2 regions of the Streptomyces sp. NPDC046203 genome follow, and region 1 is predicted to be linked to the other one. Evidence: riboswitches for the same ligand, from Rfam matches in the RefSeq annotation. Region 1 holds a riboswitch; the other holds the start of a gene.
The links. A riboswitch is a leader RNA that binds a small molecule or an ion and turns the genes downstream of it on or off. The one in region 1 is predicted to bind cobalamin.
Positions count from the first base shown of each region.

Region 1 (4,206 bases):
AGGTGAGCGCGGAGAACAGCTGCATCACGGCGACCCCGGCGAGCACGACCCGGTCCGTCCCGTCGCCGAGGATCCGGCCGAGTGACACGACCAGCGCGAACGAGCAGACCGCGCCGAGGAACGCGCCCCCGGTGACGGACAGCGCGCCCCCGCCGAGGCCGAGCACCACGACCGCGACCGCCCCGGTCGACGCGCCCGAGGAGACGCCCAGGACGAACGGATCGGCGAGCGGATTGCGCAGCAGCGACTGCAGCACCGCGCCGCACACCGCGAGTCCGGCGCCGCACACGGCCGCGAGCAGGGTCCGGGGCAGCCGCAGGTTCCAGATGATGCCGTCCCGGATCGGGGTGAGCCCCGAGGAGCCGCCCGACAGGTGGGCGGTGACCACGGAGCGCACCTCGGCCACCCGGATGTCGGCGGGGCCGATGGTGAGGGCGACGGCGACCGACGCGCACAGCAGCGCGATCCCCGCCGCCCCGGCGGCGGCCGGCGGCAGCAGCCGGGATCGCGACCGCGACCGGGACCACGGCCTGGACCGAGGCCGGGACCGGGTCACTTCGCGAATCCGTACGTCCGCAGTGCGGCGGCCACCTTCTCGATGCTCTCGACGGTGCGCAGGGTGGGGTTCAGCGCCTGGCCGCCGAGGATCACGTACCGCTTCTTCCGTACCGCCGTCATGTTCCGGGCGACGGGGTGGGATTCCAGGAACTCGATCTTCTTCGCGGCGCTCTCGGCGGACTGCGCCTTGCGGGTCAGATCGGCGATCACCAGGACGTCGGGGTCCCGCTCGGCCACCGTCTCCCAGTTGATCTGGGGCCATTCCTCATGGGTGTCGTCGAAGACGTTGCGCACCCCGAGGGTCCGGCTGACGATCCCGGGCGCGCCGCAGCAGCCGGCCATGTACGGCCCCTGCGAGTCGGAGTACCAGTACAGGACGGAGGCGCCGCCGAAGTCCGCGCCCGCCGTGGCCTTCGTGACCCGGTCCCGCAGCTCGCCGACGAGTGTCCCGGCGCGCTCCGGCACCCCGAACACCCGGCCCAGGTCGCGTATCTCGCCGTACACGTCGTCCATCGTCAGCGGCCGGGTCCGCACCCCGTCGCCGTCACCGCTGTTGTCCTTGCCGACGCAGTCGGAGGGGGAGAGGTACGAGGGCACGCCGAGGGCGCCGAACCGCTCGCGGGGCGCCACGCCGCCCTTGCCCAGGGTGTAGAGGAACGAGGCGCTGACGAAGTCGGGTTCGGTGTCCAGCACCTTCTCGAAGGAGGGGTAGCGCTCGGCGAGCCGGGGGACCTTGGCGTTCTCCTTCTCCAGGCCCTTGAGTACCGGGTCCGTCCAGGTGGCCGTGCCCACCATGCGGTCGGCGAGCCCGAGCGCCAGCAGGATCTCGGCCGAGCCCTGGTCGAGGGCGACGGCCCGGCTCGGCGGACGGTCGATCGTGATCCGCTGTCCGCAGTTGTCGAGCACCACCGGATAGCCGGAGGCGGCCCCCGCCGCCGGGGACGCGGAAGCCGGAGCGGCGGCCGGCGGCTTGTCGCCGCCGCAGCCGGTGAGGAGTACGGCACCGGCCAGAAGCGGCACGGCGAAACGGGCGGAGTGTGCGAGGGGCACGGGAGAACCTTCTGTGTCCACGGCTCATGCGCGAAGCCTGTCGTACGGTGCTCCCCGGACCGCCTGTCAGGGCGCCGGGGCCGCCAGCAGGTCTTCGGACTCGGGTTCGTCCGGACGGAACGCCTTCCCAGGCCCGTCGGGCCCAGTGGCCGTGCTCCGCCCGTCACCCCTACCGCTGCGCGTCAGTTCCGGACTCCCACCGGATTCCCTGACCCGTGTACCTACGGTTGTTCGTACGTACAAAGGTGCGACTGGCCTCGGCAAATTACCACAGGCGTGACAATCGACAGGGGACCGCACCGATGGTCCCCGGCCGTCGCCCGGCGCTGTCACCGGTGCCGATCGCGTATCAAAAAGGGCCCCTCCGTGGGGAACGGACGCGCGGTCAGGCACACTCTGCGGGGACTGGCCCTTCGACTGAGGATGACCGCGCATGATCACGCTGACCAAGGAAGACGGCCCCGCGGACCTGGACGGGGTGACCCATCTGTCCATCGGTGTCTCCTGGGACCCCACCGCCGGCAGCTCCGGCGGCGTGCTGGGCCGGCTGCGCCGCAAGACCGGCACCGACCTCGACCTGATCGCCATCGCCATGCAGGGCGGCGACCCGGTCCGGCTCGCCGGGCTCGACTCGCTCGACCCGATGGGCAACGGCTCGCTGCTCCACAGCGGCGACAACCAGACCGGCCACGGCGACGGCGACGACGAGACGGTGACCGTCGAGTTCGCCAAGGTCCCGGCCCCGATCACCTCGATCGTGTTCGTCGCCGCCGCGTACAAGAAGGGCAGCTCCTTCCAGAAGGCCCGCAACATCAGCTTCAAGGTCTACGACGCGACCGGCGGCAGCTCCCAGCAGGTCGCCGACATCTGGCCCAGCCTGCTGACCCAGGACAACGCCTGCGCCGTGGCCAAGGCGACCCGGATAGGCGGCGTCTGGAAGCTCGAAGTGATCAACGAGACGGGCAAGCTCAAGCAGGGCGACGAGCACGCCCTGATGCGCTTCGCGGTCAGCAAGTAGCCGGCCTGGGAGGCGGTGTACGGGCGGAGACGAAGCGCCCGTACACCGCCTTCGCGCACCTGGATCGCCCGGCGCCCCGCGCGTCCTTGACGCAGCGCCCTCCGCGCGGCCCCGCGTCCACCGCGTCCGCCGCTCCCACCGTGTCCGCCGTGTCCGGCGGAGTGGCGAGCGGGCCGCCAAGTGGTCGGAATCGCCTCCCGATCGGGTGAGCCGGGGGATGCGTCGCCGTCCGCGCCGCCCGGGATGTCCGACGATCGCCAAGGGGTGTCCGGCACCCGCCTGCCGTCCGGAGCGGGGCCTCCCCGACGATCCGGAAGGGCGGCCATGCGCGTTCTGCTCATCGCCAGCGGCTACAACTCCCTCACCCAGCGGGCCAGGGCCGAGCTGGGGGACCGCGGACACGCCGTCTCCGTCGAGATCACCCCCGACGGGGCCGCGGTACGGGACGCCGTCGGACGGCACGCGCCCGATCTGGTCCTCGCCCCCATGCTGAAGACCGTCGTGCCCTGCGACGTGTGGTCCGGCCGCCCCTGTCTGATCGTCCATCCGGGGCCGGTGGGCGACCGCGGACCGTCCTCCCTGGAGCGGGCGATCCTCGAGGGCGCCACCGAGTGGGGCGTGACCGTCCTCCAGGCCGCCGAGGAGATGGACGCCGGCGACGTCTGGGCGACGGCCTCCTTCCGCGTCACCGAGGTGGGCAAGAGCGACCTGTACCGCAACGAGCTGTCCGACGCGGCCATGACCGCCGTCCACCTCGCCGTCGAACGGTTCGCCGCCGGAGCCCGCCCGCGCCCGCAGACCGGGCCGGTGCGCACCCGCCCCTTCCTCCGCCAGGAGCAGCGCCGCATCTCCTGGGAGGAGGACACCGAGACGGTCCTGCGCACCCTGCGCGCCGCCGACTCGCAGCCCGGTGTGCCGGACGAACTGCTCGGAGCCGACTGGTTCCTGCACGGCGGCCACCCGGAGGACGGCCTGCGCGGCCGGCCCGGTGAACTGCTGGCGGCCCGCGGCGGCGCGGTCTGCCGCGCCACGGCGGACGGCGCCGTATGGCTCCCCGAACTGCGCGCCCGCACCGGCCCCGGCGCGACGCGGGCCTGCAAACTGCCCGCCACCCTGGCCCTCGCCCTCGCGGGCCGGCTGCCGGAACTCCCCGAGCCGCCCGTATCCCGCCGGACGCCGACCCCGACCTCGACGCCGACCCCGAGCCCGGCGCCGACACCAGCGCGGGCGCCGGGCCGGACCTGGTCCGACATCCGCTACCGCGAACAGGGCGCCGTCGGGGTGCTGTCCTTCTCCTTCCCCGGCGGCGCGATGAGCACCGACCACTGCCGCCGCCTGCTGCGGGCGTACCGGACCGCCTGCCGCCGCCCCATCTCCGTCCTCGTCCTCGGCGGACAGCGCGACTTCTTCTCCAACGGCATCCACCTCCAGGTGATCGAGGCGGCCGCCGACCCGGCCGCCGAGTCCTGGGCGAACATCAACGCCATGAACGATCTGGTCGAGGCCGTTCTCACGACGACCGACCGGCTCGTCGTCAGCGCGATCGGCGGCAACGCCGCGGCCGGCGGGGTGATGCTGGC
Region 1 is NZ_JBEYZX010000001.1:430,051-434,256, forward strand. Features, by position in the region: gene ABZ990_RS01715 (iron chelate uptake ABC transporter family permease subunit) at 1-499, opposite strand, end outside; gene ABZ990_RS01720 (ABC transporter substrate-binding protein) at 553-1,608, opposite strand; cobalamin riboswitch at 1,676-1,848, opposite strand; gene ABZ990_RS01725 (TerD family protein) at 2,042-2,626, shown strand; partial or broken gene ABZ990_RS01730 (enoyl-CoA hydratase-related protein) at 2,951-4,206, shown strand, end outside.

Region 2 (4,206 bases), on a different contig from region 1:
GCCCAGGGCCGCCTGCTCGCGGAACTCGTCCAGATCCAGCTCCCCGGGCCCCACGCGCAGCAGATAACCCGATCCGACCGTCGGCAGCAGCGGGTGGTGGCGGGCGTCCAGTCCGTCGCGGCTGTGACCGGGGTCCAGGATCCGGCGCAGGCCCGACACGTACATCTGGAGCGCCGCCAGTGCCGAGCGGGGCGGCCGGCCGTTCCACAGGTCCTCGATCAGGGAGTGGGTGGAGGACTGTTGGTTGGCACGCAGTAACAACAGGGCGAGTAACGCACGGGACTTGAGCGCCGTGGGCGTGCAGGGACGCCCTTCGAGCCGCAACTCCAGCGGCCCCAGGACCAGATAACGAGGTTTGCTCTCCGCCGCCTCAGGGCCCGAGTGCTCCCTGGATTCCGGGGGCGTGCCGGGACGCCGTCCCGCACCGCCCTCCGCACCGCCCGCCACCGTGGTTCTCGCGCGCTGGAACGCCACCGCCGTCGACTCCCCCATCACTGTGACTTGTGTGCAGGATGTGTGTGAACTGCGCCCAATGTGGGGGCTTTGTCGTGGACGGGCAAGGTTCGAATCGAGCCAACCTGGGTCGCGCGGGACTCGGGCCTCTCAGGGCCGCGGCCGAAGAGGCGGCGGGGCCGCCCGCTCGCCCTCACTCCGCGCCCGCGGGCGGAGCCGGAAGGGTGGAGGAGAGGCGCGGCCGGGAAGCCGGACCGGGCGGTGACGCCGCCCCGCCCCGGCGAGCCGTCCCGGGCCCGCCCCCTGATGGCGCGGGGTGTCGCGGCCCCCGCCCGCCCCCGGCGCCGCTTCCGTCCGACCGGGCGGGGCCGGACCCGGGGTACGCGGCGGCGCCCCGGCCGCACGGGCGTGCGCCGGCCCGTCCATCGTCACGAGGGGGCGCGGGGAACGTCGCCTGCGAACACCGTCACGTGTGGGCCTCGGAGTCGCTCGTCGGCCAACGACGGGAATGCCGCCGCGACTCCGCGATCTTCACCGTTTGCGACGGAGACGATGGCCGGACCTCGGTGCTGTCGGTCGCCGCGGGCCGTGCGGGGGATCTTGAGGCGCTGAGCAGCCCATGGCAGGCTCCTGCCGCATGATCGATGAATTCGCGAAGGACAACCTGCACGTGAGGCTGCGGCGGGACCGCGAGGCGCTGCTCTGGAAACTCGACGGCTTGTCCGAATACGACGCACGCCGGCCTCTGACGGCGACCGGGACCAACCTTCTGGGCCTGGTCAAGCATGTGGCCACCGTCGAGGCCAGGTACTTCGGCGAGGTCTTCGGCCGCCCGTCCCCGCAGCCGCTGCCCCGGTGGCAGGATTCCGACGGGAGCGATCAGTGGGCGGCCGAGGACGAGACCCGCGAGCGGATCGTCGGGTTCTACCGGCGCACGTGGGAACACGCGGACGCCACGATCGACGAGCTTCCCCTCGACGCCCCCGGCCACGTGCCGTGGTGGCCGGAGCCGTTTTCTCGCACCAACTTGTTCGCCGTCATGGTCCATGTCCTCGGCGAGACCATGCGGCATGCCGGGCACGCCGACATCCTGCGCGAGGGCCTCGACGGCCGGACCGGGCTGCGTCCCGAACACGAGACGCGGATCGACGAGGAAGCCCGCGCGGCCCACCGCGCGACGATCGAGCGGGCGGCGAGGGCGGCGGCACTCGTCAAGGGCGAGAGGCCGCCGCACGCGATGTGAGGCGATGACCGCCGCCCGCGCCGCTTGGTCGCGACGGCCGGGCCGGCGCGAGCAGCCTTCCCGGGGGAGACGAGTCCGCCCCGTCTCGTGGATGCCGTCCGGAATATGGGCAACCGCTCTCGCGTCCCGGTGCGAGGCCCTAGGGTGGCGTGTGCAGCTGGTTCGCCCCGTCCGCCAGGCGGGAGCGTCGTAAGAGGGAACCCGGTGGGAATCCGGGACTGCCCCGCAGCGGTGAGTGGGAACGACCGCCGTCATACGCACTGGGTCCGATGTACCGGGCCTGGGAAGCGACGGCCAGTAGGTGTCCGCCGGTCCCTCCGGAGGGCGTGCCCGCGAGTCCGAAGACCTGCCCGTTGCCCGTGCGCGGACGATTCCGTGCGCGGAGTGTCCCGGTGACCTCGTGGGCGGGTCGGCGTGCGCAACGAGCGGTCTTCGCGGCCTTGTTCCGCGAGGAGGTCCGCCCGTTCCGTCGTTCCCTTCGCGCCCGCGTCCCGTCCCCGGGATGTTCGTGGACACATCTCGCGAAGGAGAGTTCCGTGACCGACAAGTCCGCAGCCGCGGCGTCCCGGGCCACCGTGTACGGCTACCCCCGGCAGGGCGGGAACCGGGAGTTGAAGAAGGCCGTCGAGGGGTACTGGAAGGGCCGCGTCGACGCCGGTTCCCTGGGGAAGACCGCAGCCGGCCTGCGCCGCTCCAACTGGCGAGAGCTGGCCGAGGCGGGTGTCACCGAAGTCCCCACCGGCGACTTCTCGTTGTACGACCATGTGCTGGACACCACCGTCATGGTCGGCGCCGTTCCGGAGCGGCACCGCGCCGCCGTCGCCGCCGATCCGCTGGACGGTTACTTCGCCATGGCACGCGGCACACAGGACGTGGCGCCGCTGGAGATGACCAAGTGGTTCGACACCAACTACCACTACCTGGTGCCGGAGTTGGGGCCCGACACGGAGTTCTCCGCGAACTCCGAAAAGCAGACCCGAGAGCTGCGGGAGGCCCTCGCCCTGGGGCTGGCTGCCCGGCCCGTTCTGGTCGGACCGGTCACGTATCTGCTGCTGGCCAAGCCCGCCCCCGGGGTGGCCGACGACTTCGAGCCGCTGACCCTGCTCGACCGGCTGCTTCCCGTGTACGCGGAGGTGCTGGCCGATCTGCGGGCGGCGGGCGCGGAGTGGGTCCAGCTCGACGAGCCGGCCCTCGTACAGGACCGCACCCCGGCCGAACTGAACGCCACGGCCCGCGCGTACCGCGAACTCGGCGCCCTGACCGACCGGTCCCGGCTGCTGATCGCCTCGTACTTCGGCCGTCTCGGCGACGCCCTCCCGGTCCTGGCGGCCGCACCTGTCGAGGGCCTCGCGCTCGACTTCACCGGCAGCGGCGCGGCGAACCTCGACGACCTGGCCGCCGTCGGCGGTCTGACCGGCAAGCGGCTCGTCGCGGGAGTCGTCGACGGCCGCAACATCTGGATCAACGACTACCGGAAGTCCCTCGCCACCCTTGGCACCCTCCTCGGCCTCGCCGACCGGGTCGACGTCGCCGCCTCCTGCTCCCTGCTGCACGTGCCGCTCGACGCGGCCGCCGAGCGGGACATCGATCCGCAGGTCCGCCGCTGGCTCGCCTTCGCCCGCCAGAAGACACGGGAGATCTCCGTGCTCACCCGCGGGCTGGCCCAGGGAACGGGCGCCATCGCACCCGAACTCGCCGCGAACCGGGCCGACCTGACCTCCCGCGCGGGATCCGCTCTCACCCACGATCCGGCTGTACGGGCTCGCGCCGCAGCCGTCACCGACACCGACGGCCGGCGCTCCCTGCCCTATCGCGAGCGGGCCGTCGCCCAGCGGGCCTCGCTGGGCCTGCCGCTGCTGCCGACCACCACCATCGGCTCCTTCCCGCAGACCGACGAACTGCGGTTGGCACGTGCGGACTTGCGGTCCGGGCGGATCGACATCGCGGGATACGAGGAGCGGATCAAGGCCGAGATCGCCGAGGTCGTCTCCTTCCAGGAGAAGGCGGGCATCGACGTCCTCGTCCACGGTGAGCCCGAACGCAACGACATGGTGCAGTACTTCGCCGAACAGCTCACCGGCTACCTGGCCACCCAGCACGGCTGGGTCCAGTCGTACGGCACCCGCTACGTCCGCCCGCCGGTCCTGGCCGGCGACATCTCCCGCCCCGAACCGATGACCGTGCGGTGGACCTCGTACGCCCAGTCCCTCACCGGCCGCCCGGTCAAGGGCATGCTCACCGGCCCGGTCACCATGCTCGCCTGGTCCTTCGTCCGGGACGACCAGCCGCTCGCCGACACCGCCCGCCAGGTCGCCCTCGCCCTGCGCGACGAGGTGGACGACCTGGAGGCCGCCGGCACCCCGGTCGTCCAGGTGGACGAACCGGCCCTGCGGGAAACGCTGCCGCTGCGCGCCGCCGACCACGCCGACTACCTCGACTGGGCCACCGAGGCATTCCGGCTCACCACGAGCGGGGTGCGGCCGGAGACCCAGATCCACACCCACATGTGC
Region 2 is NZ_JBEYZX010000004.1:93,496-97,701, reverse strand. Features, by position in the region: gene ABZ990_RS04905 (AfsR/SARP family transcriptional regulator) at 1-492, opposite strand, end outside; gene ABZ990_RS04900 (DinB family protein) at 1,091-1,696, shown strand; cobalamin riboswitch at 1,887-2,044, shown strand; gene metE (5-methyltetrahydropteroyltriglutamate--homocysteine S-methyltransferase) at 2,233-4,206, shown strand, end outside.
Region 2: it holds a riboswitch for cobalamin, as region 1 does, so the genes downstream of both, metE (5-methyltetrahydropteroyltriglutamate--homocysteine S-methyltransferase) here and ABZ990_RS01720 (ABC transporter substrate-binding protein) in region 1, are expected to answer to the same signal.